Regions from separate parts of the Paenibacillus sp. Marseille-Q9583 genome, predicted to be linked through region 1. Evidence: a T-box and tRNA genes for the amino acid it is inferred to sense, from the RefSeq annotation. Region 1 holds a T-box; the other holds one or more tRNA genes.
What was found. The T-box of region 1 lies ahead of pheS (phenylalanine--tRNA ligase subunit alpha). A T-box ahead of a tRNA ligase gene usually reads a tRNA of that ligase, here a tRNA-Phe.

Region 1 (14,842 bases):
GTTCTGACTTCATTTAACTGCATGTTCAGACTTACAGGATGATATGAAGCAGGATCCCATCCGATCTGCATCCGTTCAGCAATCAATGTACTTCCTGTGCTCTTCCAAAGGATTAGGGATGTTTCGAAGGCATGGAGCTCGTTCTCTAATTCAGTAAGTATATTTGCCTGCTTCAAATCACTGTAAGGTTTGTTGATAGATTTGATGTCTGAACTTGCTAGGCCTACCCGTTCTTGTGCTTGTTGATTATTGTCCTTAAATTCCTGAATGAACTGATCACGTTCAGCGTCAGTGAGGTTCGAGCTCATGGAGGAGTGGAGAGCGATTGCGGCTTGATACAGATCACGATCAGCACTCAGTATGAGCTCAGAGTTCTCAAATACATCTTCATATAAAGAATCTGACATTCTGTTAATGGTGTGATTTAGATAGAGTAAAGAAGCTACACTAATCCCAACCAGTAGAATGGAGATCGCAGCAAAAATAAAGATTAGTTTGCGTGTTACTTTGATATCGAAAAATCCAGCCACGGTCATCTTCTCCCCGCATAAGATGTTTAACAAATCTTATTGCTGCTAACCTATAACCTGCGGAACTTCCATATTGTGGCAGGCGTGTTTTATTTTCAGGCAAAGATGTTGAGAGTGATTATGTAAAAAAAGAGGTGTTGTAACATAGTGGGAAATGAGGCATGGGAAAGATAAATTGTGTGTGAATCGCAGTTTGTAGTACAACAAGTATATAGGACGTCCTACTTATAGAGCAATCGCTTCCTCAAATAAATATCAATAATAAAAATTTAAATGATTTTGGTATGGGCCTATTGCCTTATCTATATTCAAATCCATAAATCCTATTACCCAACGCTTTCGTAAATGATACCCAGCTAAGCCCCAAAATTATGCGTTCTGTTATGTTAAAAAAGCTGCCTAGTCATAATAATGACTGTAGCAGCTGACTTGAAGTTACTATTCGTTACGTAGTGCATGAATGGGGCGAAGCCGTGCGGCTTTGTTCGCAGGCATCATTCCGAAAATCACGCCGATAAGCAAGGAGAAAACAAAAGATATCAGTACCATATCCCAAGCAATGGATACTGTAAGTGAAGTGTACTTTCCTAGTAACCAACTACCTGCGGCTCCAATGCCAACACCGACCACCCCACCCAATCCGCTAAGCACAATGGATTCGATCATGAATTGAGAGAGAATATCGAGTTTTTTGGCGCCGATTGCTTTGCGGATACCAATTTCTCTTGTTCTTTCATTGACGGATACGATCATGATATTCATAATGCCGATCCCCCCGACAAACAGTGAAATGCCGGCAATTCCCGCAAGTGCCATTGAAAGCGTAGCTGTCGTAGAATTTACAGTTTCCAGCATCTCTTGAGAGTCAAATACATTAAAAGCATTATCCGCATAATTAAATTTAGCATCCAGTGTACTCTCTAGTTTATCTTTTACGGTAGCTACAGTGTTTGCTGAAGTCGTCGCAATTGTGATGGAACGTACGCCTTTGCTTTTTAACTGACGTTCTGCAGTAGCTATAGGGATCAATAAGATATCATCGTTGGAACCACTTAGACTAGAGCCTTTCGCTTCCAAAAGACCGACAATTTTATAGCTGATCCCGTTTAGCTGTACCTTTTGGCCTACAGGATCATCTGTACCGAATAAATCCTCAGCCGTACCTGTGCCGATTAGCGCTACCTTCTGCCGGTACTCCGTATCAATATCAAGCAGGAAACGTCCTGACTGTACATGGAAATCCTTAACGTCCTCATAAGAAGGTGTAATGCCCTCAACAGTAACGCTGACATTCTCAGTATTATGCTTGGCTGTAACGTTGCCACTGATCACAGGAGCTACATTTTCTATCCCCTCTATATCTCCAAGTGCCAAAGCTTCTTCATAGGTGAGGGAGGTGGTAGCCCCACGGCCAGTGATGTTTACCATCAGTTGATTTGTTCCGAGTCCATTAAGCTGCTCCGTAATCTGAGAAGTAGTTCCCTGCCCCACAGAAACGAGGATGATAACGGATGATACACCAATAATAATACCCAGCATCGTTAAAAAAGCTCTTACTTTACTGCTGTAAATACTTTTTAGAGCCATCCGCATACTTTGAAATAATTTCACCTCTAATGCCTCCGATCTTCTACGAGGTTGCCATCCTGAATACGAATGATCCGCTTCGCTTGCTTTGCAATTTCGAGGTCATGTGTGATTAGGATGATTGTGTGACCCTGCTCATTTAATTCTCGTATCATCTGCATGACCTCTTGTCCAGTTCGCGTATCAAGCGCCCCGGTAGGTTCATCTGCAAGTAGAATCGAGGGAGATCCAGCCATGGCTCGCGCAATCGCTACACGCTGTTGCTGTCCTCCTGAAAGCTCAGAAGGTCGGTGATGCATTCTCTTCTCCAAACCAACTTTAAGGAGTGCTTGCTGCGCTGTTTCTCTACGTTCTCGATGTGAGAGGCCGCGGTATATTAGCGGAAGCTCCACATTCTCGACAGCAGACAACTTGGGGAGGAGATTGAAGTTTTGAAAGATAAAGCCGATCTTCTCATTCCGGATAACTGCCAGCTTGTTGTCGGATAACTTGCGAACCTCTTGTCCGTCTAGAAGATAGCTTCCCTCATCCGATACATCCAGACATCCGAGCATGTTCATTAGTGTTGATTTACCAGAACCGGAAGGACCTATAATCGCGACGAACTCTCCGAAGTCGATTGTAAAGGAAAGATTTTTTAGAACTGTCATAGTTTCTCCGGCCATAGTATAGCCATGGGTCATATTCTGGACTTGGATCAGTGGCGTTAAAGCACTCATCTACTGCCACCTCCGCCACCACCAGGTGCTCCACCCGTGCCACCAGCACCACCTCCACTGAAGCCACCACCGCCACTAAAGCCGCCACCGCCGAAACCGGCGCCACCCATACCTCCCATGCCACCTTGCATTTGCATCTCAGTACTAGTTGTACCTGTTTTGGTAGAGATGACAGTAGGGATGATCACTTTGTCTCCTTTATTAAGCCCACTGACAATTTCAATACTGCTCTCATCATGGATGCCCACTTCGACGGAAACTGTTCGCTGATTACTATTTCCACGGTTTCTTGTGCCAGCTGCTCCGTTAGGCATAGTACCGCCGCGAGCATCAGGCGCTCCACTAGGCATAGCGCCATCGCGAGCATCAGGAGCCCCACTAGGCATCGGTGCTTGGCCCTCGCTAGAGGCTTTTGAGGAATCGGTTGAACCCGCTGTTAAAGGGAGAGAAACTGTGTACTTGCCATTTCTTTCTTGAACAGCTTCAATAGGCACGGTTAACACATCTTTTTTCTCAGCTGTTGTAACTGAAACTTCTGCCGACATTCCTACAAGGGCACCTTCGGAGGTGGTTAAGCCAACGGTAACATCGAAGAGGGAGACTCCGTTCGAGACGGTGCCTTCCTTGGCAATCTCAGTAACACTCCCCTTGAATTCAGTGTCGGGCAGGGCATCCAATGAAATGGTAGCAGGCATCCCTATTTTCACTGTAGGAATATCAAGCTCATCCACCTGCACTATGACGCTTAAATTAGCATAATCGGTGATATCGATGAGTTCAGAGCCATCCATCGCTTTTTCACCGCTGGCTATGTTAACCGCTGTAACAGTTCCGTCAATAGGGGCGGTTAGGGGATCTGGAGGGATCATATCTTCTTGTACAGATGCAATTTTTTCGATTTGAGAAGCGATATCCGTTTTCGCTTTTTCAATCGAACGTTTGGCACTGGCTAATTCATCCTCGGAGGCACCTGCCACGGCAAGCTTCTTATACTGCTCCTGCTTGTCTTGAAGATCCTCTTCAAGCGAGGTAAGAGAGGTTTGTTCCTGCTTGAGATTGTCGCTCAAATCATTGCCTTCGAAGGTAATTAAGGTCTGACCTTTTTTCACATTGTCGCCTTCTTTGACAAGCACCTCAGCTACGGTTCCAGCGTCCTTCGTTTTCACTTTTCCTGTTTCAGTGGCCGTGACGGAGCCTGCTCCAGATACATTTACTACGATATCGCCCTTCGTAACCGTGGCTGTATTAACGGGCACTTCAGCAGCCTGACTGCTCTTATCAGGCAAAAATGTATACACCAACAATCCGGCTGTTGCTACAGCTACTACCCCGATGGTCCAGAGCAACACTTTTTTCTTCTTCATTTCTTTCCTCCATAGATCATCAATTTTCTTTTAACTTAGGCCACCCTCGCGCACTTACTAAGTGTCGGATGGATTGTTAGCAATAGAATCGGTGTTTGAAGTGGAATTGTTGTTTGAAGTCGTTGTCACTGCCTGATAAGTGACAACATAGGTCCCAGTTCCCAGCAAATTTCGATGACCTTGGAATTCGTCGTATACATTCAATCGGATAGCGCCGCCACCTAGAGTTTTGTAAAGATTGCTTGTGAATGTTGTGGTGTATGACTTGAAGTTCCCTAATGGTAGATCTGTGCCCAGTGTTAAAGTCTTCTCCATCGTTTGTCCGAAGGGGTCGATCAACTCTAGTACAAGCTTGTGCTCATAGGTACCCAATTCGTAAAGCGTGCTGCTCGACAGGTTGTAGGTTAGGACAGTGCTTAGCGTATCTTTTCCACCAGTGACGGTGGCGACTGCATTTGTAACGGATAGGGTATAAGGGAACAATTCTACATCCAAAAGATTACTTTTTGACTCCACCGCAACATTATTTAGTCCCAGTGACACCGTATTGATATATCCCGTTGATTTCCCACCAGGAGCCGTAAGTTTTCCTTCGGATACCCCTTCACCGACATAAAGAACAAGCTGAGAAGGATCTACTCCAAGTGGAAGCTTAGTCCAGACGGTAACCAGATTTTTTCCGTTAGGGCTCGTGGAAGTTGTAGACTGGTAGACCTCGGCTTCGTAATATTGATTGTCAGGCGTTTTGTAATAAGCTACGAGTTGAGCCTGCTCCGATTTACGTGTTTCCTCACTGTTCATTTCCAGTTCTGTGTACATGATGTTGGAGCTCGAACCCTGATAAACCGTTGTCCGGCGCTCTAACACTTCTGCTTTTTTACTTTCAAGGTCAATTTGGAAGGAACTTAGTGCTGCAACTTCCTGAACACGGCTGTCCAACTGATTTGTACTTAAAGAAAGAAAATTAATTTTGCTTTCGCCGGAGGTTTCTTGCAGCGTTATTTTTAATTGATTGAACTGGTAGGTGTAAGGAACATTGGCTACGACATAAACGTCTGCGGATTCATTTGGCCCGAGTATGGTTTGCGTGCTTTCTGTGACAACTTGGGAAGTGCTGCTAATATCACTCTCACCAGCTTTAATGACACTTGTAAATGCAGGAAGCTGCACAGAGGTCGATTTCGTGTTGCGAATATTGATTTTAGCTACAAGCTGATCTTTGTCTGCCCAAGGTAGCCGCTGGATGTTCTCAAGCTTGACAGCAAATGTGCCGTAACTGTTCTCCACCGCGTATTCTGTATCCTGCCAATTGTTAGTTTGGAGTGTGTAAGGAATCTGATAATAGGCTGTAGGAAAAATGATCTTACCCTCTACAGCGGGTTCAGTCATTTGCAGCTGTAGCGTTCCTTGAGCTATCGTTAGCGGAACTTCTGCACTGAGCTCAATTATTTTTTCTTCAAGGGGTTTGAGTGTAAGGTTTGCGAAAGCCTTCGTGTCCAACGGAAAGCTATATCCTTCAGCGGCTTTAACGGTAAACTCATAAGCAGGCAAAGTAATCGCCTTGTTGCCGCTATTTTTTACTCGGAATTGCAGCGTCCACTTCGCGGTGCCGTTGTCGGCATAGACATTGGCGCTTTTTAACTGCGTCTCGACAGTATTATTGTTGATCGTAAGCTTCTTGATGACATTGCTGGCTACGACAAAATCTGGTGTGGTAGCAGCGGGAAGGTTATAGGTGACGATGGGCAAAGCTATTTTTAATGAGGTATCTTCTCCAGCAAACTGCAGAGTCATATTGTCTGTCTTCATATAAGAGGGAATTTCCGTCATGTAGTAGATCGTCTTTTTTTCCTGTGGCTGTACTTTGTAGTTACTGCTCGCATCATCAAGCGTTAATTCAAATACAGATCCTCCTGCAGATGCGAGGTATCCCTTAAGTCCAGGATCACTTAGCACTTTGGTTCCTTGATTGGTTAAGCTCACACCTACTTTGGCGTATACCTTACCGTTATATTTGTAAATTTGCAGACTTTCCATTTTGGTTGTTACGGGCTGATTATTCAAGGTTATCTTTTTACTTTGGCCTCTAGCGACCGCTTGTGAAAAAGCCACAGGCAAGGTGAAGGTCCCCAGCTTTTTTTGATAATCAGTACTGCTGAAATCCCAACCGAATACTGAAATCTTCACTCCATTTAAAGATGTGGATTTACCGACGTTTGCGTAATAGGTTACGGATTGACTGCTTTTGGAGGGGATAGATTTGATGGTTGCACTGCTGGTTACTGGGCTTCCTTGGATAACGGTTCCTCCGGCAGTAGTTACTTTAGAGAAATAGTCCACAAGATTGATGCTGCTTCCGCTCCCATTGTTATAGCTGAGGGTGTATGTAAGAATATTGCCCCCATCCTGAGTCAAAAAGCCAACATCGGTCAGCTTCACACTAAAGTTACTCTTTAAAGCTATCGAGCCGAGTTTATCCAGAGTGGATACAGTGGTGGCAGTTGCTGTTTTGGTGGATGAAGTAGTAGTTGATGCCGCGTATGCTCCATACGCTGAAGCTTGACTCAGAACTGCTGCGCTAAGTATGATCACAGCTACTTTTGTTCTTCGTGCATGCATGTAATTCCCTCCCGGTATGAAAGTCCTTGTATTTTGAAGGTGATTTATGATTGAGTACAACCATGCCTTCTTAATAATGGAAATTATCAAGCTCCGCTGAACGTTAGCTGAAAAAAAGTCCCCTAAATGGCTCTGAACCTTAAAGCCAGCTTAAAGCCAGATAAAAATTGCCCTAATTATGCTTGAACTTGTCAAAACGACAGATTTTGCATATAATAAAAAGACATATCTCTTGTATAAAAGAGATACCTGACAATTAGATTGAATTGTGAAATGCAGTGATGGAGAAGAGTACACAGTGCCTGACTTACAGGGAGGAGACGCCGGTGATTGAGAGCGTTTCTAGGATACAGAGCTGTCGAAGTTCACTCCGGAGCAGTTCCTTGAATTCCTTAAGATTGCCTTGTAAGGAAGCGTAGGGGAAACCGGTCACAGACCGTTATTTCTGTATAAAGTGAGATAGGTATCTGTCCAGCCAAAAGAGGGAATGAAGCTCTTAAGGGGAACAGATCAGCTTGTCTAACAAGGGTGGTACCACGGTCTTTTCGTCCCTTACCGGGAGGAAAGGCCTTTTTTTGTTGAATTATAAGAAAGTATAAGCTTCACGCTATACTTTTTCCTTATAATTCTCGCATAAACGCATACCGTCCTTAAAGGACGCCGAAGGCGTTTTAGCTTGAACTAGACAATGATTGAAGGGGGCTGTACACGGCCATGAAAGAGAAGTTGGAAGCATTGAAGGTTGAGGCGCTGGCTAAGTTGCAGGAGGTTATGGATCCACAGGTTTTGAATGACCTAAGAGTGAAATATCTCGGTAAAAAAGGCGAGCTTACAGAAGTTCTACGTGGTATGGGAGGACTTAGTGCTGAGGAGCGTCCGGTTATCGGGCAAGTAGCGAATCAGGTGCGTAGTGCCATTGAGGAGATTATTGGAGCGAAGCAAGAGGCTTTTCAACAGCAAGAGACTCAGCAACGTCTACAGGCTGAAAAAGTAGACGTAACATTGCCAGGTCGCCGCATGCAGCAAGGGGGCGTTCACCCGCTTAGCAGAGTGGTTCAGGAAATTGAGGATATTTTCATTGGTATGGGCTACCGTGTGGCTGAAGGTCCGGAAGTGGAGACCGATTATTATAACTTTGAAGCCCTAAATCTACCTAAAAATCACCCGGCACGCGATATGCAGGATTCCTTTTATTTAACGGATGACCTGCTTATGCGTACTCAAACGTCTCCGGTACAGATTCGTACTATGCAGGCTATGAACGGTGAAGTTCCAGTTAAAATCATTTGCCCGGGTAAAGTATTCCGCCGCGATGATGACGATGCAACGCATTCCTTCCAGTTCCATCAAATTGAAGGTTTAGTTATTGGAAGCAACATTCGGATGAGTGATCTGAAAGGCACCTTGCAGCAATTCGTACAAGAGATGTTCGGCCCGAATACAGACATTCGTCTTCGTCCGAGCTTCTTCCCATTCACCGAGCCAAGCGTTGAAGTGGATGTAAGCTGCTTCAAATGTGGCGGCGATGGCTGCAGACTGTGCAAGCAAAGCGGATGGTTAGAAATCCTTGGCGCTGGCATGGTGCATCCAAATGTTCTGAAAATGGGTGGCTATGATCCTGCTAAGTATAGCGGCTTCGCATTTGGTATGGGTGTTGAACGGATTGCTATGCTTAAATATGGCATCGATGACATCCGTCATTTCTATAACAACGATATGAGTTTTGTAAAGCAGTTCAAGGGCGTTTAGATTTTTGGTGGGCGAGCTGGCTGACGGGTTAGGAGTAAGTAGCAATTGGGTTACTGATCTTGCTTAATAAAAGACTATTAAATAGAAGGAACGGAGAGAAATTTTGGAACTGTAGAAGCGCCAGCGTTCGCCTTTATCCTCGGATTTCTACCGCGAGAAGCGGTTTTAATCAGGAAATCTGAGGATAACAGCGATCGGAAGTCCAATATTTTTCGTAGTGACTGCTCTAAATAGGACGGTTATGAAGCTTTGATCGAGTAATCCTAAATTGTACTACTCCCACAGGAAGCAGATCGAACGGCAAGTAGATAAATACATCTGAAACATAAAGGAAGTGAGCGGACATGAAAGTATCAACCGGATGGTTGGCTGATTATACATCGATTGAAGGAGTAACCGCCGAAAAGCTAGCGGAGAAGATTACCGCTGCCGGCATTGAAATTGACGGAGTAGAGCGCCGCAATAAAGGGATTTCCGGCATCGTAACCGGCTATGTGAAATCGAAAGAAAAGCATCCTGATGCGGATAAACTGAACGTATGTATCGTGGATGCAGGTCAAGGTGAAGATCTGCAAATCGTCTGTGGCGCAAAGAATGTAGCTGCAGGACAAACCGTTCCTGTAGCTCTTGTTGGCGCTAAGCTGCCAGGGCTGGATATCAAAAAAGCGAAGCTGCGCGGGGTATTATCACAAGGGATGATCTGCTCGGCTAAAGAATTGGGACTCAATGATAAATTGCTTCCTAAAGAGCAGCAAGAAGGAATTCTTGTACTTCCTGAAGGTACAGAGATCGGTCAAGATATTTCAAAGTTGCTGGGTCTAGATGATGAAATTCTGGAATTCGATCTGACTCCGAACCGTTCAGACTGCCTAAGCATGATTGGTGCTGCTTATGAAGTGAGCGCGATTCTTGGACGTGACATTAAATTGCCTGATCCTGCGAGTGAAATGATTGAGATCAGCGGAGCAGCTGCTCAATCTATCTCCGTTAAGATTGAGAATGAAGAACATTGCAGTCATTACGCAGTTCGTTATATCTCAGGTGTTAAACCTGCAGCATCACCGCTGTGGATTCAGAATCGTCTGATGGCGGCAGGGATTCGTCCAATTAACAACATCGTAGACATTACTAACTATGTGATGCTCGAATACGGACAGCCGCTTCATGCATTTGATGCAGATAAAATAGAAGGCGGAGAACTCGGCGTTCGTCTTGCTCACGAAGGTGAAGTCCTGACTACACTTGATGGCCAAGAACGGAAGCTTGAGCCACATATGCTCGTTATCGCTGATGGAGCTAAAGCAGTAGCTCTGGCTGGAGTAATGGGAGGTCAGGATACGGAAGTTACTGCTGAGACGGTAAATCTCGTTCTGGAATCCGCTAAGTTTGACGGAGGAACCGTTCGTAAAACCTCGCGTCAACTGGGACTTCGCTCGGAAGCATCGCTTCGTTTCGAGAAAGAAGTGGATCCAAATGCAGTGATCCCTGCATTGAATCGCGCTGCAGTACTTATTGCGCGTTATGCTGGCGGATCTGTGCATGAAGGAATTGTGCAAGCAGGAATAGTTGCTGGAGAAGAGAAAGTACTTACTTTGTCCATGGAGAAGCTGAACCGTTATCTCGGAACAGATCTGTCTTTGCTAGAAGTGAAGACATTGTTTGGTCGTCTACATTTCAAATGCGGGGATACCGCACAAGGATTGATCGAAGTTCAGGTGCCAACTAGACGTGGCGATATCAGCTATGATGTTGACCTTATCGAAGAAATTGCTCGTCTGTACGGGTATGACAATATTCCAACGACTCTGATTGAAGGTGTTACAACGCCAGGCGCATTGACGCATAAGCAATCACTCCGCCGTGAACTGCGTCGCCTGTTGTCACATGGCGGTTATCAGGAAGTGATGGGTTACTCCTTCATCCAGCCGAAACAAAGCAAAATGTTCCCTGAGTTATCAGAAGGCTCACAAGCGGTTAAATTGGCTATGCCAATGAGTGAAGAACGCAGTGTACTGCGTACTAGCCTTCTGCCACAACTATTGGATATTGCTAGCTATAATACCAACCGTCGTCAAAGCGATCTAGCGTTGTTTGAAATCGGCAATGTCTTCTTCACAGATGAAGAACAGTTGACTCGTCAGCCGCGTGAACTGCCGGTGCTGGGGTTGTTGCTTAGCGGTAGCCTAACCGTGAAGCAATGGAACGTTTCTGCACAGCCTGTAGATTTCTTTGATTTGAAGGGAGCGCTGGAATCTGTATTTGCTTATTTGGGTCTTACAGACAGAATTATCTACGAGGGAGATAGTCCAGAAGGGTATCATCCTGGACGTTCCGCATCGGTATATTTAGTCGGAGACGAGGGTCGTGTGAAGATTGGAACTATGGGTCAGCTTCATCCGGAACTGCAAAGAGAGCTTGATCTAGTGGATACTTATGTAGCTGAGATTCTATTGCAGCCGCTGTATGATAACACGCAAAGCCGTCTGCAATATAATGAGCTTCCACGTTTCCCAGGTATGGAACGGGATATTGCAGTGGTTGTAGATTCAACTGTACCAGCAGGTGATCTGCTAGCTTCCATCCGTGCAAATGGAGGAACTTTGCTGCAATCCGTACAGGTATTCGACGTGTACACTGGTGGCAAGTTAGAGAGTGGAAAGAAGAGTATTGCGATCTCACTGCTGTACCGTCACGGTGAACATACATTGACAGATGAAGAGGTTGGAGAGGTGCATGATAAGCTATTATCAGTCCTTCAACAAACTTTTGGTGCAGAATTAAGAAAATAGCAGGAATTGTGTAAAGCCGCAGCGAATCCATTTAGAAACTGAGATTCGCTGCGGCTTTTTCTGGGTAGAGTGAAATGCGGAGGATATCAGCGAGAATCTATTGATTACAAGGGATTTTGCCAAATGCTTAAGAAAAAAGCTACAATAGAAACAGTAAGACTAACTTAGAATCCGCACACATACAAAGGAGGGCACAACTGTGGCTATGGACCGGACACGTGTCGCCGTGGAGATATACGGAACTTCCTATAAACTCGTCGGAAGCAGCACTGAATATATGAAACAAGTGGCCCGTTATGTTGACGAACATATGCGCTCGATTTCTAAATCACACAACAGACTGGATACGCCGCGCATAGCGGTGCTTGCAGCAGTACATATGGCGGAGCAGGCTATTCAGGTTCAGGATTTTAAAAATGAACTCAACATGATGACAGGTGAACGCAGTGAACTGCGATTGGAAGTATCTCGCCTGCTGGAGGTTCAGCGGGAGCGACAAGAAGAATATGAACGCCTTGAAGCGGCGGCTAAGGAAGAAGCTACACGTCTGATTGCTGCGGTTGAAGAAGAGCGCAAGCGTCATCTGGAAATTCAGGAGAATGAGCGTAAAGTACATGCTAACCAGCTTCAGGAGGCAACCCAAGCGGCTGAAGCCGCACGAGAGAAGCTGGAAGAGGAGCTGCTTGCACGTGAGCTGGAGCTGCAGGAACTGCGGACAAGTTATGAGGATGAACAGTCTGCTATGCGCGAGAATCATCGAGAGGAACTAGCGAAAGCAGAAGCCATCCGTCTACAGCAGTTGGAAGAGCAGAAGGCAGCGCATTTGCAAGAGCTGGAGAACATCCGTGAGACGCTGACTAAGGAGAATTCAGACACCTTGTCTGCTCTGGAGCTTGAGTTAACTGAGACCAGGTCAAACTTAGAGAAACAGCTTGAGGAAACCAAATCAACATTAGGTAAGGAACTCGAGAAGACGAAGTTGACACTGGGTAAGGAGCTTGAGAGCACGACAACGAAGCTAAGCAAGGAATTGGCTGAAGAACGGGAAGCTTTACAACGGGAGCTTGCTAAGAATAAGGAACTTCGTCAGTCACAAGGGACTCAGGAACATAGACATAAGCAAAACATTCAAGAGCTCGAGAAACAGCTGGCTGAGCTTCGTGGTGGAACAGGACAACTTCAGTCTAGACTCCGTTCGGCTGAAGCCAGTCTTAAGAGTGAACGAGATGCTCGTCAGACGCTGCTCGGACAATATGAAGCGGTGGTTAAACGTGAAGAACAGCTCAGTGAGGAGCTGCGTACTGCTACTGAGCTAGGCACGCTGTTGAATGAAGAGCTGGAAGAATTGCGCCAGCGTTATCAGCAGTCTCAGAATGAAGCATCAGAGCTACGGAAGTCACTACAGGAAACGAATGACAATCTGCATCGTGTTCAGGAAGAACTCGCTGGATCTATGGCGGAGGCAGCAAATTGGCAGGAGCTCTCGGATAAACGGATGGAAGATATTAGTGAGCTTGAAATGAACCTACTGGAGACCGAAGAGAAATCTTTGGCGCTTCAAAAGGAGATTGAGATCCTTCGAGGTCAAGCGGATGGATTAGTACAACAGTTAGATCGGGAAGCTCAGCTTCGTACAGATGCAGAACACGAAACTGCAGCACTCCGTGAACAAGGTGGACAGGTTCAGAAGGAACTGTCTGCACTTCGTGAACGCTATGAAGAACTGATCTCTCAATATGATGAAGTGCTGCAAGATGGAGAACGTCTGCAGGAAAGATATCAACTGCTGCAAGAAGAAGGCGAAGAGACAGCTCGACGCTTAGAAGAATTGTCTGAAGCTAGCCTTGAGGCCGCTGCTACGGTTGCAGAGCAGCAGGATGTTCTGAGGGAAGCAGAGGCGTACGGCGCTTCATGGAAGCAAAAGTACGAGGAATTATTCGAGCGACAGCAGCAGTGGAGTGATTTGGAAGCGAAGCTGCGTGAAGAGATAGATATTTGGCAGCAGGAGGCCGGTGAGGCTGAGGCTAAGCAGAAATCTATTGAACGTGAACGCAGTGAGGTGCTTCAGCAGCTTGGTGAAGTCGGCGAGAATTATGAATTGGCCCAAGGACAACTTCGTCTGCTACAGGTCCAGTTTGAGATGCATCAGAATGAGCTACAGAAGATGACAAATGAGCATCGTAATCTTCAAGAGGAATATGCCAAGCTTCAGAATGAATATAATGAATGGATTCAACTGATCGAACAGGACAGTTGAATGTCGGATGCAAGAAAGAGGGCTGTACCTGATGTGTAGAGAGATCTATTTCAGGTCAGCCCTCTTTGTTTAATATATTCGAAAGAATAAGTTTCACATCATGTCTTATATTTCCCACTTAAATAAAAAGCCGATCGTCAGGGCAATTCCCTAACGATCGGCTTTTTAATGATTCATCTATTCCACAATGATTTTTGCGTTCATGCCGCTATGTCCGGAACCGCACATAATCGAACAGGTCATTTCGAATGTGCCGGCTTCCTCTGGAACAATTACTTTCGAGGACTTTTTGCTATTAAGCTGGAGTTCGAATTCAGGGATAAGGATACCGTGATTGCCGCTATCGTTTTTAAAAATAATTTTGACGGGTACACCTTTTTTTAGATGATATTCTTCCTGATCAAAGCTGTAATTCGTAGCTGTAATTATAAGTTCTGTTTCTGCCTCGATCTCCGGCTCCGATGTGTTAGCATTGCCAGCAGCACTATCATTGCTGTTTCCACAGGCTGTAAGTGCTATAACGAACACAATTGAAAGTAGAATTGCAAATTTTTTAATGATCCAAACCTCCTCCTAAGAAGTCCAAGCATAGTGAAAATGTGACAATTATGTAGACATCATAACTTAAAATTTAAGTAAGCGCTTTGATTAAATGTGAAAAATCCGTGAACAAGGGAGACTGTTCAAACTTTGTCGTAAATTGCAAATAAATGATGAAAATATAACTAAAATTTATTATAATGAAAGCTATTACATTAACGTACAAAAGTAGGGGATACATATTTCAAGCGCTAACGATACGCTAAATACGGAGGTTTGGCACCGTAGAATCTTAAAAGGTTATTGGATGGTAGTTATTCTTTTATTAATCTCACAGTTGCTGTTTTTGTCGAATATTGACCGACTTCAAATAAAAACAACCATGGACACGAATCTATGGCACTTATTTATAGCTTGTAATTTACTAATTGTGGTCCTTATGATTACTGCGGAGCTGTGGCTTCGTTATAGTAAACATTCCCCTAAATATGGGGTGGTTAGTTGTGGATTTTTAGTGTCCTACCTTATGTATTTTGTATTAGAGCCTTTTGTCGATGGTGCTCAGATGACGCTCATGATGCCGATTATGGTCGCTCTTATTTATTTTGATCGTAAGCTCCTGTATCTAATGGGACTATTTAGTATTGTGTTTTATGCGGGAGTATATTTCGGGTTGGAACGGCCATTC
Region 2 (14,842 bases), on a different contig from region 1:
CTTGAAGGAAAAGTTTATAAGAACGGCGATGAAGTGCTATTGACCGCATTAGAATATCGATTATTACTGATCTTTGCTAACCATGTTGGTCAGGTTCTCTCAAGAAATCAATTGTTAGAACGGATTTGGGATGTGGCAGGTGAATTCGTGAACGACAATACATTATCGGTTTACATAAAAAGACTTAGAGAAAAGTTAGAAGATAACCCCCAAGAACCAACGCTGATCAAAACAGTTCGAGGGTTGGGTTACAAGGTTGGTGATTAGGATGCTTCGTAATAGAGAATTTAGATGGTTATTGTATACGATGTGCTTGATCAGTCTTGTGGCTACAGCGGTGGCGACATTTATTTCGTTAGAGGCGGTAGGGCTCACAGCTGGGATTTCAGCTTTGCTTATAGTTTGCAGTGTATTGTTTACCCGCTGGAGATATGGTGAAATTGAAAAGCTCTCAGGGTATCTACGTCAAATCAGTAGTGGGAATTATTCGCTCGATGTTCGTGATAATCAGGAAGGTGAGCTTAGTATCCTGAAGAATGACATTTATAAAGTGACGCTGATGTTATCCGAGCAGGGTGCGCAATTACAAGAGGATAAAATAAAGCTCACTAATGCGATCTCGGACATCTCCCATCAGCTCAAAACACCACTAACCTCCATGACCGTCATGGCAGATTTATTAAGCAACCCTGAACTGAACGTTGAGAAAAGAATAGAATTTACGCGGAAAATCAGCCTTCAGCTCGATCGAATTGGCTGGCTAGTCTCTTCATTATTAAAGTTCTCAAAGATCGATGCCGGAACCATTCAATTTAAAAAAGATCTTGTTCTGGTGAACAAGCTAGTTCAAAAATCTTTGGAGCCTATGTTAATTCCAATGGAAATTAAAGAACAACGGATCTTGATTGATGGAGAAGATAGCACCACATTTGTGGGCGATCTCAATTGGACAACTGAGGCGATCATTAATATTCTGAAAAACTGTGTAGAGCACACACCTGCTGGGGGAGAAATTTCGATTTCTTTTGCAGAAAATGCACTGTTTACGGAAATTATCATTACAGATAACGGCAAAGGAATCCCAAAGGCAGAGCTCCCCTATATCTTCAAAAGATTCTATAAAGGTAAGAATGCAAGCGAAGATAGTGTAGGGATTGGACTTGCCTTGGCACAAAGCATTATCACAGGACAAAACGGTACGATCGATGTAATGAGTGAAGTGGGAAAGGGTTCACAATTTCAGATCAAATTTTATAAACAAGTTATTTAGCATATGGCTTAGTGACTAGAATGTCACTTTAGAGTCACTGGATAGTCATTGTAGACAGATATACTGATCTCATCAACAAATGGAGGTCTAACAATGGACATTTTAAAGATTGAACATCTGTCTAAAACATATGGAAAAGGTGAAACAGCGGTAAAGGCACTGGATGATGTATCTTTTTCAATTAGAAAAGGTGAATTCGTAGCGATTATCGGGCCATCTGGCTCCGGGAAATCGACCATTCTGCACTTATTAGGCGGAGTGGATAGACCGACAAGCGGCAAAGTATTCGTAGATAACACGGATATTTATGAATTGAATGAAACACAGCTGGCAATCTTTAGACGCAGACAAATTGGGTTGATTTATCAATTCTATAATCTTATACCGGTCTTAACGGTCGAAGAGAACATCACACTTCCTTTACTCCTTGATCAGCACAAGGTAGATAAGAAACAATTTGCGGATACTGTAAAGGCGTTAAATTTGGAAAATCGCTTAAACCATCTCCCGAATCAGCTCTCAGGCGGGCAACAACAGCGGGTCTCTATTGGCAGAGCGTTAATTAGTAATCCTGCAATCATGCTGGCAGATGAGCCAACCGGTAATCTGGATAGTAAGAACAGTGGTGAAATTATAGATTTATTAAAAATGTTTAATAAAACTTATAATCAAACACTGATTGTCATTACTCATGATGAACGGATTGCATTACAAGCGGATAGAGTGATTACCATTGAAGATGGAAGGATCGCCAAAGATGAGGTGATTCGTCCGTGAATATCGTAAATAAATTAACGCTTAGACATTTGAAGCAAAATAAACGAAGAACATTGGTTACTATCATTGGAGTCATCATTTCTGTGACCATGGTGACGGCTGTGGCAACGCTTGGTTTTTCATTTATGGAATTAATGAGGAAGCAGAGTATCTCAACAAATGGAGAATGGCATGTCCAATATAGAAATGTTACTAAAGCTCAGCTCAAAGCGATAGAAACAGATGATGCGACAAAAGCCCTAGTGATCTCCAACGATCGTGGCTACGCCCCTTTAGAGGGTGGGAAGAATGAGAATAAACCCTATTGGTATATTAAGGAATATAATGCAGCTGGTTTTAAACAATTTCCGATTGAACTGCTGGAAGGTAGACTCCCAAAGACAAACCACGAAGTAGTCATTTCTGAGGAGATTGCAAAGAATGCAAAAGTCACTTATAAGATTGGTGAAACTTTAACTCTCGATGTCGGAGAGCGAGTTACTAGGGATGATAAAAATAGTGGGCAGCCCTTATCTCAGAACGAACGATTACGGACTGAAGAGGATATCCTGCTTGAAAAGATTATTCATAAAAAACCAATGAACTATACGATTGTGGGAGTGATAAAGCGTCCTACTTGGGAACCAACATGGTCTCCGGGTTATACTGCCTTAAGTTATGTGGATGAAAGCTTGATTGGAGCAGCCGAAAAAGTTACAGCGACAGTTGTGTTAAACAAGGTGGATAGCTCCATATACAAGCATGCAGAGGAATTGGCAAAAGAAAACAATATTGAGTCGATTTCTTATAATAATAGTCTGCTGCGCTATTATGGTGTGACGAATAACGATGGCTTACGTAATGCACTTCTTTCATTGTCAGTCATCGTTATGACTGTGATTATCATTGGCTCTGTTTCTTTAATCTATAATGCATTCGCGATTTCTGTCTCGGAACGTGCACGTCATTTAGGAATGCTCTCTAGCGTAGGTGCTACAAAGAGGCAGAAGCAGAATTCGGTGTTTTTTGAAGGAATGATCATCGGTTTAATTAGCATCCCTATTGGGATCCTTTGCGGAATTGCAGGAATCGGGATCACTTTTATGTTCATCAATACGATGATTCAAGATGTACTAGGGATAACTGAAAAATTAACATTGGTTGTTACACCTCTGTCCCTATTCACCGCTTGTGTTGTTTCCATACTGACGATTTTTATATCCACCTATCTTCCAGCCAGAAAAGCTTCAAAGATTTCGGCAATTGATGCGATCAGACAAACAACCGATGTTAAGCTCTCTGGTAAAGCGGTGAAAACTTCCAAGTTCGTTCGCAATTTGTTTGGAATTGAAGCAGAAATTGGTTTGAAGAATTTAAAGAGAAATAAACGCAGGTACCAAGCAACCGTGTTCTCCCTTGTCATTAGTATTGTTCTGTTTTTATCCGTATCTTCGTTCACTACGAATATGAGAAAGTCGGTAGAACTCTCACAGGATGGTTTGAACTATGATATTCAAGTTTATATGGGGACTGAGGACGCTCAAAAAGTAGATCGGCTGACGAAATCGATCTCTGCCTTACCTAATATAACTGAATATAATGTGGTCAGGGAACTAAGCTTGAGTTCATGGATTGATGAAAAAGATATGGCAAAAGAATTGCAAGAAATCGTGGAGAAGGATAGCAGTATTTTAAAAAATGGGAAATATCCTTACTACATTCAGATCCATGCCCTAAATGAGCAGAGTTTGAGAACCTATGCAGAATCCGTCGGTATAAGTTATGAACAATTAACGGATCTCAATCAGATGTCAGCTATTGTGAATGATACCGTCACCTTTGAGGATGAGAAAGCCAAAAAAATTGTTGAAACCAAGGCTTTTCACTCTGAAATCGGCCAAAAGCTTGACCTTATTTATACGGATTGGGATACAAAAAAAGAGACGGATTTATCACCAGTAAAAATTGTCGCTCTAACTGATAAACGTCCAATGGGAGTACATTCAGCAATGGTTGGTGGAATAAACATCATCGTCTCTGAACAAATCTTCGATAAACTAACAATTGGTGCGATGAGTAACGATATACAAAGTCGACTAAACCTGAACAGCTCTGATCCATTAGCGACACAACAAGCCATAGAGGAAATGAAAGAGCGGAATATCTATGTTCAAAATGTGTATCAAAATAGACAAAATAGTGAGCAGATGATCATGTTAATGTCTATTTTCACTTATGGTTTTATTGCTTTAATTACTTTAATATCGATTGCGAATATTTTTAATACGATATCAACTAGCATATCCCTTCGTAAAAGAGAGTTTGCGATGCTGAAGTCTGTGGGGATGACGCCAAATGGTTTTAATAAAATGATTAATTACGAAAGTGTTTTTTATGGAATAAAGTCACTACTTTATGGGCTTCCGATTAGTATAGTTATTATGTACCTGATCTATAGATCAATGATGAGTAGCTTCTCTTATGGATTCACACTTCCGTGGATGAGTATCCTGTATGTCATTGTCGCTGTATTTATCATCGTTAGCTCAGCTATGCTGTACTCCAGTTCAAAAGTGAAGAAGGAAAATATTATTGATGCTTTAAAACAGGAGAATATATAAAGATTAGCCGCGATAATCGCGGCTTTTTTAGACTTATTTGAAGGTATATATTTTTTGGGGGTATTTTGTGTCATATATGACAAGAACGGTATGTTATTACATATAAATCCCTATGATATAATGTATTCAATTGGATTTAACAGATTATAACTTTAGAGGCAGGTGTCAACGCTTGAGAACGGTCGTCGTGATTGGCGGGGGAATTACTGGATTGTCTACCGCTTACTATCTACAGAAATCTATACACCATAAGAAGTTGGATGTAAAAATTATTTTGGTTGAAGCCAGCGATAGACTGGGTGGCAAAATCAGAACACTTCAGCATGAGGACTTCATTATGGAGTCCGGGGCAGATTCTATTGTCACTCGTAAAACAAATGTTGCTCCATTAATTGAAGAACTAGGTATGCAAGATGAGGTCGTATATAATGCGACAGGAATATCATATATCTATACTGAAGGACAGCTAAAACAAATTCCTAAAGATGCAGTCTTTGGCATCCCTCTCAGTATTGAATCGCTTGCTACTACAGATTTGATCTCTGCTGAAGGTAAAGTTGAAGCACTTAAAGATTTCTATACTCCGAATGATCGTTTTACGAAAAACGATTCTGTAGGTGATTTTCTGGAAGCTTTCTTTGGAAAAGAACTTGTCGAGAAGCAAATATCACCTGTCCTATCAGGTGTATATTCCGGGAAATTGAGTGAACTTACCATTGCCTCGACCCTTCCTTATTTGATTGATTATAAAAATGAATATGGAAGTATTATTCAGGGATTGTCCGCGAATAAGGCTAAATTCCAGGGGAACGGCGATAAGAAGTTTATGTCTTTTAAGGGTGGCGTATCTGCTCTGATTGATGCCATGGAAGAACAGCTGTCCGATGTTGAGATCATCAAAGGGATTCGGGCAGAGCGCATTGCAAAGGATGGAGAACGGTACAGAGTAACACTGGCAGATGGACGAATCTTGGACAGCGATTTTGCCGTACTAGGAACGATGCATTCTACTGCACAAACATTACTTCAAGACGAAGCGCTGAATCAAGATTTCAATCAGTTATTTAACAGCTCTATGATTAGTGTGTATCTAGGATTTGATATTCCTGACAGTCAACTGCCAGTGAATGGTACAGGGTTCATAACAGCCAACAGTGACGATGTTCTTTGTAATGCTTGTACGTGGACAAGTCGCAAATGGGAGCACACGTCTGGTCAACAACGTCTGCTTGTCAGACTCTTTTATAAAAGCTCAGGACCGCATTATGAGTCCTTGATTAAGCTTTCAGAAGAGGAATTATTAAAGGTGGCGTTGAATGATATACAGACCAGTCTTGGAATTACTGGACAACCCGTTACCCACGATGTGACCAAATGGCATGATGTTATGCCAAATTACCACAAACGCCATCATGAGATTGTAGTATCCTTAGAGAAGAAGATTGCAGATCATTATCCGAATGTAATCCTTGCTGGATGTTCTTATTATGGCGTGGGTATTCCCGATTGTATTGCAAATGGAGAGAAGACAGCGGAACGTATTTTGGAACAAGTAATTACACATTAAACAAAGGAGGGCGGACAATAGTGAGAAAATTAAAATTAGCGATAAGCTCTATGCAAAGTCTAGACTATAAACAACGGCGGTTGTTTGTATAGAGCGAATAAAATTTGATTTACCGCCAGTGCACTGTGCAGGGTTGTTTTTAGAATAGACTTTGCTACCTTCAAACTCAAAAAAAGTTTAAGGAGCAGAGCGACTATGAAATATGTAAATGCAGATACGATTTTTCCAAAAGAATTATTAGAGGAAATTCAGAAATATATTAACGGTGGTTTGGTGTATATCCCTAAGCCTGAAGAAGCACATGTAAAATGGGGCGAGAAGTCAGGGAGCAGAAAATACTTAAGGTCTAGAAATATTGAGATTTGTTTAAGGTTTGCCGTTGGAGCAACGGTTGACCAGCTTTCGGATGAATATTGCCTATCAAGGGACAGTATTAAGAAGATTGTTTACACAAAAAAATAGCTATAATCCTAAAAATCCACGTTAGAGGAAGCTCTGACGTGGATTTTTAGGATTTAATTATCATTCAATCTTAAATACCATACCTTTTCCGATATTTATCGATTCTATCTACAAACTGTCCTTCATATTTCACGCCTTCATCCATCTTTTTATTTGCTGCTGTAAATTGGGTGCTTTAATTTTTTTTCAAATATAAAGATGGATAGGGCGACAACCTGTATTTTTGATACAAGTAGACGCCCTATCCATAAAATATGTAATGCTATACGATTTGTTTATTCATATTCAAAGAGGTTTCAAATGCATCAATAATATAGAGGAATCTTTCGGCTTCTCGGAATACATGATCGGCAAGCAGTGGATGAATGATGCTTTTTATACGACATTCTTCAATAAGATCCCGAGCGGTTTTCTTAAAATCACGGAGAGATTTAACCGAGACTTTATTCTCGTCAAGTTGCTGACTGAGCAGAGGTTTGGTTTGGGATTGAGGACGCATGGAGCTGAGATCAACAGCTTGATACAACAAAACATCAAAGTCATGGCTGAAATTTCTTGCTTGTTCAACGAGTTGACGTTCAGAGGGGTCCAATAAATGTCCAATGAATTTGGCATGGTCTGCCATTATCCGAAGGAAGAAGACATTTTCATTAATAATTGCGTCTGGTAAAGGATCTAACCTGCCCTGATTTAGTTCTTCCAGTCGATTTCGAAAGTAGTTGGCTTCCCTGCTGACATGATCCACTAATAAAGGGAAGTTCGTTCCCCCTGGAAGTTTGCATTGTAATATCAACCCCAATATTTTCCTTTTAAAAGCCCAGATATGTGAAGCTGCACTATGAACTTCCTCATTAAACTTCCGTATCACCGCCGGATCAGAATCAACTGTAAATCCTAGGGATCTATTCTCGATGGCTTCGAATGTGGCGTAGAAATAGTTCGCTTCATTAATTAGTTGCGTGTCTTCACAACGAAATCCTAATTTAAGGAAAAAAGAGTGTTCTTTCATGATTCGTGACCAGAATCGTATTTCATCTAGAGATCTCGATACAAAAGGATCTGGCATATTTAAAACACACCTCCCATTATTATACAATCATAATATGCGTGAAGTTTGTACTATATCCGCAAGAATTCATGCGAATATGTAGAAGTTGGAGAAAGCTAAAGAATTAGGACTTAAACAGCAGTTAATACATTGACGGTATCTTTAGCAGACGGCTTGCAATTATTGCCTATATAAAATTGGAGTTCATATGAGCGTGAAACTCAGGTGAACTCTTTTTATTTTAGAAGAATAATGAATTTATATAAAATTTAATTCTAATTGAACATGGCATATTACTAGAGAGTGATCGTAATTATACTGAGTATAGAAGTGAAATTAGAGAACAAACGTGGAGGTATGATGGAAATTAATCTTGTTCCAGTAACGTTTAAAGATAAAGAGGTATTGTCTAATCTATATCAATTTTACAATTATGATTTCAGTTTATTTACAGATCAAGACGTAAATCAGCACGGGGAATTCGAGGTGAATATTGATTATTTTTGGGAAGGGGATCATCGATGGAATCCATATTTGATTGAGGTTTCAGGAAACTTAGCTGGATTTGTGGTTATTCTTTTTGAAAACTTAGATACAGACCCAGATCCAGCTCATGTGGTCTATGACTTTATGATTTTGCAGAAATACAGAAGAAATGGAATAGGTACTGCTGCCGCAATAAAAACACTTGATCTATTTAAAGAAGCTAAATGGAAACTAGCTCAAATGGAAAATAATAAACCTGCTATAGCTTTCTGGCGAAAAGTTCTTAAGGATTATACAAAAGACAACTATACAGAACGCTATTTGAGTGATCTCCAAAAATATATTCAAGCATTCGATAGAAGGGGGAGAACGAAATGAATATCACCGTAACAATAACTGACAGCACAACGAAGTTTATGATTAACAATCTCTATCCACTATACTTACACGATCTATCAGAGATATGGGAGAACCTTCCTAATCAATACGGGGTATACGAGGAGAATGAAACACAGACGCTGAATGAACAGAATAAAGTCTTCGATATATGGTGGGAGAAGCCGGGAATTTTATATCCTTATTTAATAAAAAAGGATGGCATTCCTGCTGGCTTTGCATTAGTAGCCACACCACCTCATACACCACCAGATTGTGAATTTTATTTAAACGAATTCTTTATCCTACGGCCCTTCCGAGGTACGGGAATCGCTGAACGTGCGGCAAAGGAGGTATTTAATCTTCATATTGGAAAATGGGAGCTACAAACCAATCCCACAGCTACAAATAGGAGAGCCCAGCATTTTTGGAGAAAGATACTAACAGTATATACTAGTAATAGCTTTCAAGAAGAATGTAAGAAGTCTTTTGATGATGAATTAAAGATGATTTTTAATTTTTGTAATGGATAAGCTAATCAAATCAAAATGAGGCAATTATTTCATCTATTGACTTATAGTGGATTAGGGCTTATAATTAGAAAAATTATATATCAAAACAAATGCTTTGATGGAGAAAAGTAGTTCAATACCTCTTTACAGGGAGGAAACGCCGGAGATTGAGAGCGTTTCTAGAGAAAAGGGTTGATCGAAGTTCACTCCGGAGCAGTCCCTTGAAACCAATTGGCAAGTAGAGGTGTACCGGTGTTAACCGTTAAATATTTAAGTGAGAACATTTCTGTTTGTTGTACAGAATAGTTCTAATTTAGGGTGGTACCGCGGCTCCTCGTCCCTTTTCGGACGAGGGGTCTTTTTGTTTCCATTTAGAAGAAATATTTGTATCCATGCAAGGCTCGGTAGCTCAGTTGGTAGAGCATAGGACTGAAAATCCTAGTGTCGGCGGTTCGACCCCGTCCCGAGCCATCTTAATTTTAACAGCAAGGCTCGGTAGCTCAGTCGGTAGAGCATAGGACTGAAAATCCTAGTGTCGGCGGTTCGATCCTGTCCCGAGCCATCTTAACCTTAATAAGTAAGCTTTCTATAAAAACAGCCTGTCCGACTATTATGGTTAGACAGGTTGTTTGTTATTTTATCTTAATTTGAGAAGTTTAAGGAGTAGATTAATTATGAAATATGTAAATGCAGATACAGTCTTCCCTAAAGAGTTACTACAAGAAATACAGAAATATATAAACGGTGGTAAAGTCTACGTTCCAAAGCCTGAAGAATTACATGTAAAATGGGGTGAGAAGTCAGGGAGTAGAAAATATTTGGAATCAAGAAATACTGAGATCTGCCTGAGGTTTGCTGCTGGTGCAACCGTCGACCAGCTCTCAGGTGAATACTGTCTTTCTAAAGATAGTATTAAGAAAATTGTTTATACTAAAAAATAGCCGGTCAACCGAAGGGTTGACCGGCTATTACATTTATTTGAAGCGTTAACTCGCAAATATATGCTTACCAATTTTTAAGTTCTGAGGACGAGTCCAGATCCATGCACTAGTAGCTGTATCTGGATTGAAATAATAGATCGAATTGTTTGTTGGGTCCCAACCTCGGACAGCATCAAGAGCAGCTAAATAGGCAGTCCGGTTTGGAGTAAGCCAGTATTGACCGTCAGATACGGCTGTAAATGCGCCCTTTTGAAATACAACGTCTTTAATATTGTCTGGGAATTGACTAGATTGTATACGATTCATAACTACAGCGCCAACTGCGACTTGACCTTTATAAGGCTCACCGCGAGATTCACTATAAATGACTTTCGCCAGAATATCCATTTCCTCAATATTAAGCGTATATTTTTTTAGAGCATTCCATGTTTTTGTACCAGTAACTCCATCGGCACTTAATCCGTAGGCCTTTTGAAATTTAGCAACGGCAGCTTTCGTTTGTGATCCATATACACCATCTAAAGGCTGAGTATAGAAATTCAGAGCTTTTAATCGATACTGAAGATCCCACACATCTCCAGAAGAACTCCCTACGGTTAATACCGGAGCAGCACTAGCAGAACCGACCATTGTAGCCATACTTACCAGACCCAAAAGAAGCAACAAAGTGAATATTTTAGTCTTCATTGTAGTAGCCTCCTTTCAGAAAACATTATAAATAACCTTCAATAACTGAGACAACACTCATTTATTGGTAATCTAATAATCCATTTTACATTTTCGAAAATACTTCATTAGGTTTGTGATCTTATGAAATGGGTAAATGAATAATCAGAGGCACATCAACATCGGAGGTTTTATGTTATGAAAAAGCAATTATATCTATTCATAATCGCAGCTGCACTCACTCTAAGCGCATGTGGTAATGATAATAGCTATGGCAATAAGATAATGGAAGATATCTCACTTTCCAGTTCAAGCAACGTACCTGAAAATTTGAAAGTGGCAGAGAATCCTACTTTTAAAATAGGAAGTAAAGCGATTATCCAAGCGGAGCATATGGAAGGTATGAAAGGGGCAACAGCAACGATAGTTGGAGCTTTTGATACTACTGCGTATATCGTTTCTTATAGGCCCGCAACAGGCGGATTTCCAGTTACAAATCACAAGTGGATTATTCATGAGGAAATCAAAAAAGCAGCCGACAAACCCTATGAATCCGGCTCGGAAGTCATAATGGAAGCTGACCATATGAAAGACATGAAAGGGGCAACGGCTCAAATTAACGCAGCGGAACAAACCACGGTATATATGATTGATTACACACCTACTACGGGTGGAGATAAAGTGAAAAATCATAAATGGGTAACGGAAGATGAGCTTTCAGCAATAAAGTAACCAATAGAAATATAAGCTCAAAAGTAATGAAAGATGATTAAGGTAGGGACAGTCATGGACTTTGTTAAAGTTCTAGGCTGCTCCTACCTTTTTTGATTGCTTCTTTTATTGGAAGTGAAGTGTTAAAATATCTTTATAAAGCACAACTATACAAAATATACCATTATAATGGTATTTTCATAGAAGATAGGAGAGTGATTGAAATGCCTAACTGGCAGGTGAAATTCGATGAAGAGATGCTTAAGCAAGCTGCACAACAGATTCAAGTCGATTGGACAACGATAAAGTATATTGGTGGCTTTGAAAATGTTGTCTATAGCTTTCCAAAAGATGATCATGAATTTATTTTACGTGTAACTCATCATTCACATCAGGAGCAGCAGATGGTTATCTCTGAACTTGACTTTATGGACCATCTTGCAAAGCATGGCGTGCAACTGGCTCCCCCCATTCCCTTTCAGGATGGCAGCTTGGTACAAACGTTAGTCAAAGATGAAGAAAGATTTATGATCTGTGTGATGGAGAAAGCACCAGGTGGTCATGTTAATGCTTCCGACCCCTATTGGGGAACGGAGCTTTTTGAGCAATGGGGTGAGGTAACAGGAAGAATGCATGCTTTAGCTCTGCACTACGAGCGTCCGGAGACTGTTCTGGCAAGACCACATCAGGGTAAGCTAGAGTTTGACTTTGCTAACTTTGGTACTGTTGAACAGCAGCTTTTTGAAAAGTTGCTTCAAATAAATGATCGGATTAACCAGTTGCCGCGGAATCGAGAAGGCTATGGACTATGTCACCGTGATTTGCATCCGGGTAATTTCTTCGTGCATGAGGGGCAGATCACCGTGTTTGACTTTGATGATTGCGGATACGACTACATGGTGCATGATATTGCCATTGCCGTTTATTACTCGACCATCTTTGGGGATTGGCGAAAACCGGAGGTAGAGCAGAGTAGAACTTCTAGTCTTGCGGCAGCCATGCTGACGTCTTTTATGAAAGGGTATAATCGAGAGTATGCACTCGACAATAAATGGCTAGAAGAGCTCCCGCTCTTTATTGAGAAGCGCCGACTGGAATTAGTGCTTTTGTTATTTCAAGAGTTTTCGGAGTCACAGCGTGATCAGGATAGAGAGTGGCTTGCCCGTAATATTCAGGATGCCCTAAATGACAAAGCTTGTTTAGAGCTTTAATAAATCCATTTGCGTAGTTTTTAATATATTTAGAATAGATAATGAGGATATATCATATAAAAAAGGAGCATTTATTTGAATTTAGCAACTCCTGTAACACCTATTCAACTTATGCAAGTACTTCTAAACGTTTCTGTGATCCGCCCTGTTTTTATTTGGGGGGCGCCTGGTATTGGAAAGTCTTCTCTTGTAGAAGCTTTTGCTGATCAGGTGGGTCTTCCATGTGTTTCTCTTCTGGGTTCTCAATTAGCACCGGAAGACATCATTGGGGTACCTCAAATCGTTAACGGCAAGAGCCAATTTTGTCCTCCGAAAATGATTGCTCGGGACGAACCGTATTGCTTGTTCTTAGACGAGCTTAATGCCTGTTCTCAAGAGGTGCAAAAAGCTTTTTATAGTCTTATCCACGAACGCCGCATCGGCGATTATCACCTACCTGAGGGCTCTATAGTAATAGGAGCTGGTAACCGTGCACAAGATAGTGCAATTGTTAAACCTATGTCCTCCGCGCTTATCAATCGGATGTTCCATATACAGCTAAATGTATCTTTTCAGAATTGGATCTCTTGGGCATATGAGAATAGCATTCATCCTATGGTTATTGAATATCTGGAATTGCGTCCCGATCATCTGTGGAGTGCACCTCCAAAGACTGAAGAGCCTTTCTCCACGCCACGCTCTTGGCATATGCTTAGTGATGCACTACATGAGTTTGGTGATGATATAAATGTGGATACCGTGGGGATTTTAGCGAATGGTTCACTGACACCTTCTCACGCCACACAATTCAGGGCTTTTTATAAAAATCTAACTGGAAAATATGAACTTAATCAAATTATAGATGGTAAATCCTCATTTCCAACGGCTCCAGAAGATCGGGATCTTCTGTATTTCCTAGCGCAATCCTTGCGAGCCCAGATTATTAAAGAACTACCTCCGATTAAAGATAACGTACGAGATGGACATCGCCAATTTGCACACACTGTTAAAAAGCTGATTAAAGACCTGTCCGTCATTAGCTTTGAAATTGCACAGCTAGTAGTTGCTAAGCAGGAGCAAAGTGATAATATTCCAGATTGGTTAATGGTTGAAATTGTACGTGATTTACCACGTCTTGCAATAAAAGAGCGAGGGTAAATATGGCTAAAAAAACAACTCCAGATAATCCCGCTTTGAAAAATTTTAATGAAGCATGTTCGTTAATCGCGGATCATCCTATTTTTGCGCCGTTATCTGTTCGAGCTACGATTATCCATAATGAAAATAGTCCCTATCCTGAAGACGGCTGGGCAATTGTCACTAATAACGGTTATATTTACACTCATCCTAAACGGCGTGGCGAGGTTGCTGAATGGATGTACGTTTTGGCACATTGTTTTCTTCATTTAGGTCTTGGACATTTAAAGATTAAAGAGAATCAAGTGGCGTGGAACGTTGCATGTGATGTGTACATAGCAAAGTTTTTAAATGACTTGAAGTTTGGAAAAGTCCCTGCAGATATGGAGTCGCGATTTGATCTTACAATTAAAGATGAACAACAGCTTTACGAGCAGTTTATGATAAAAGGAAATCCGGACAACTCCAGATATTTTGGGACTGCGGGTGTTTCAAAACTGGATATGAATGTTAGAGAAACCACCAAAAGATACTGGGGAAAAGCACCGGATTGGGAAGCCTATTTTGCTTATGGGTTATCCAATGCTGTGACGAATGCAGTAAGTGTTGCTGGAGGCCATGCTAATACTATTAGTGACCCTGCACTTTCATTAACAGCTCCACAACGTGCAAAACGATGGTTCATGGATAGATATCCTTTATTAGGTGCGCTTGCCGCCGGCTTTGAGATTATAGAAGATCCAGCGATATGTCGGCGATTAGATATTTCCATAGCTGCCATTGACGTTGTTGATCGCAAAATATTTATGAACCCTGCAGCCGGACTAAACGATGAGGAGTGTATTTTCGTGATGGCGCATGAGCTTCTGCATGCGGGGCTTCAGCATCACGAGCGATGTCTTGGTCGAGATCATTATCTTTGGAATGTGGCTTGTGACTACGTAATAAATCTTTGGCTAATAGAAATGAGTGTAGGGGAGTATCCGCGAATTGGACTCTTATTAGATCCTGAGCTTAAAGGTTTATCTGCTGAAACGATTTATGATCGTATGGTCGGAGATATCCGCACTTATAAGAAACTGGCAACCTTGAGAGGCAAC

Region 2: it encodes a tRNA-Phe, which carries the amino acid that the T-box ahead of pheS (phenylalanine--tRNA ligase subunit alpha) is inferred to sense. The anticodon was not compared.

The regions. Positions count from the first base shown of each region.
Region 1 is NZ_CDRJTB010000007.1:126,526-141,367, reverse strand. Features, by position in the region: gene ACWNM1_RS05765 (diguanylate cyclase domain-containing protein) at 1-530, opposite strand, end outside; gene ACWNM1_RS05760 (ABC transporter permease) at 969-2,141, opposite strand; gene ACWNM1_RS05755 (ABC transporter ATP-binding protein) at 2,144-2,836, opposite strand; gene ACWNM1_RS05750 (efflux RND transporter periplasmic adaptor subunit) at 2,833-4,200, opposite strand; gene ACWNM1_RS05745 (hypothetical protein) at 4,258-6,819, opposite strand; T-box leader at 7,089-7,375, shown strand; gene pheS (phenylalanine--tRNA ligase subunit alpha) at 7,534-8,568, shown strand; gene pheT (phenylalanine--tRNA ligase subunit beta) at 8,913-11,357, shown strand; gene ACWNM1_RS05730 (hypothetical protein) at 11,557-13,614, shown strand; gene ACWNM1_RS05725 (cupredoxin domain-containing protein) at 13,792-14,142, opposite strand; gene ACWNM1_RS05720 (GGDEF domain-containing protein) at 14,462-14,842, shown strand, end outside.
Region 2 is NZ_CDRJTB010000005.1:121,165-136,006, reverse strand. Features, by position in the region: gene ACWNM1_RS04475 (response regulator transcription factor) at 1-267, shown strand, start outside; gene ACWNM1_RS04470 (sensor histidine kinase) at 269-1,270, shown strand; gene ACWNM1_RS04465 (ABC transporter ATP-binding protein) at 1,364-2,047, shown strand; gene ACWNM1_RS04460 (ABC transporter permease) at 2,044-4,647, shown strand; gene ACWNM1_RS04455 (protoporphyrinogen oxidase) at 4,820-6,214, shown strand; gene ACWNM1_RS04450 (CD3324 family protein) at 6,410-6,676, shown strand; gene ACWNM1_RS04445 (DUF2935 domain-containing protein) at 6,939-7,742, opposite strand; gene ACWNM1_RS04440 (GNAT family N-acetyltransferase) at 8,082-8,588, shown strand; gene ACWNM1_RS04435 (GNAT family N-acetyltransferase) at 8,585-9,118, shown strand; T-box leader at 9,204-9,442, shown strand; tRNA gene ACWNM1_RS04430 (tRNA-Phe) at 9,496-9,568, shown strand; tRNA gene ACWNM1_RS04425 (tRNA-Phe) at 9,587-9,659, shown strand; gene ACWNM1_RS04420 (CD3324 family protein) at 9,772-10,038, shown strand; gene sleB (spore cortex-lytic enzyme) at 10,084-10,725, opposite strand; gene ACWNM1_RS04410 (YdhK family protein) at 10,903-11,436, shown strand; gene ACWNM1_RS04405 (phosphotransferase enzyme family protein) at 11,640-12,626, shown strand; gene ACWNM1_RS04400 (MoxR family ATPase) at 12,702-13,763, shown strand; gene ACWNM1_RS04395 (vWA domain-containing protein) at 13,766-14,842, shown strand, end outside.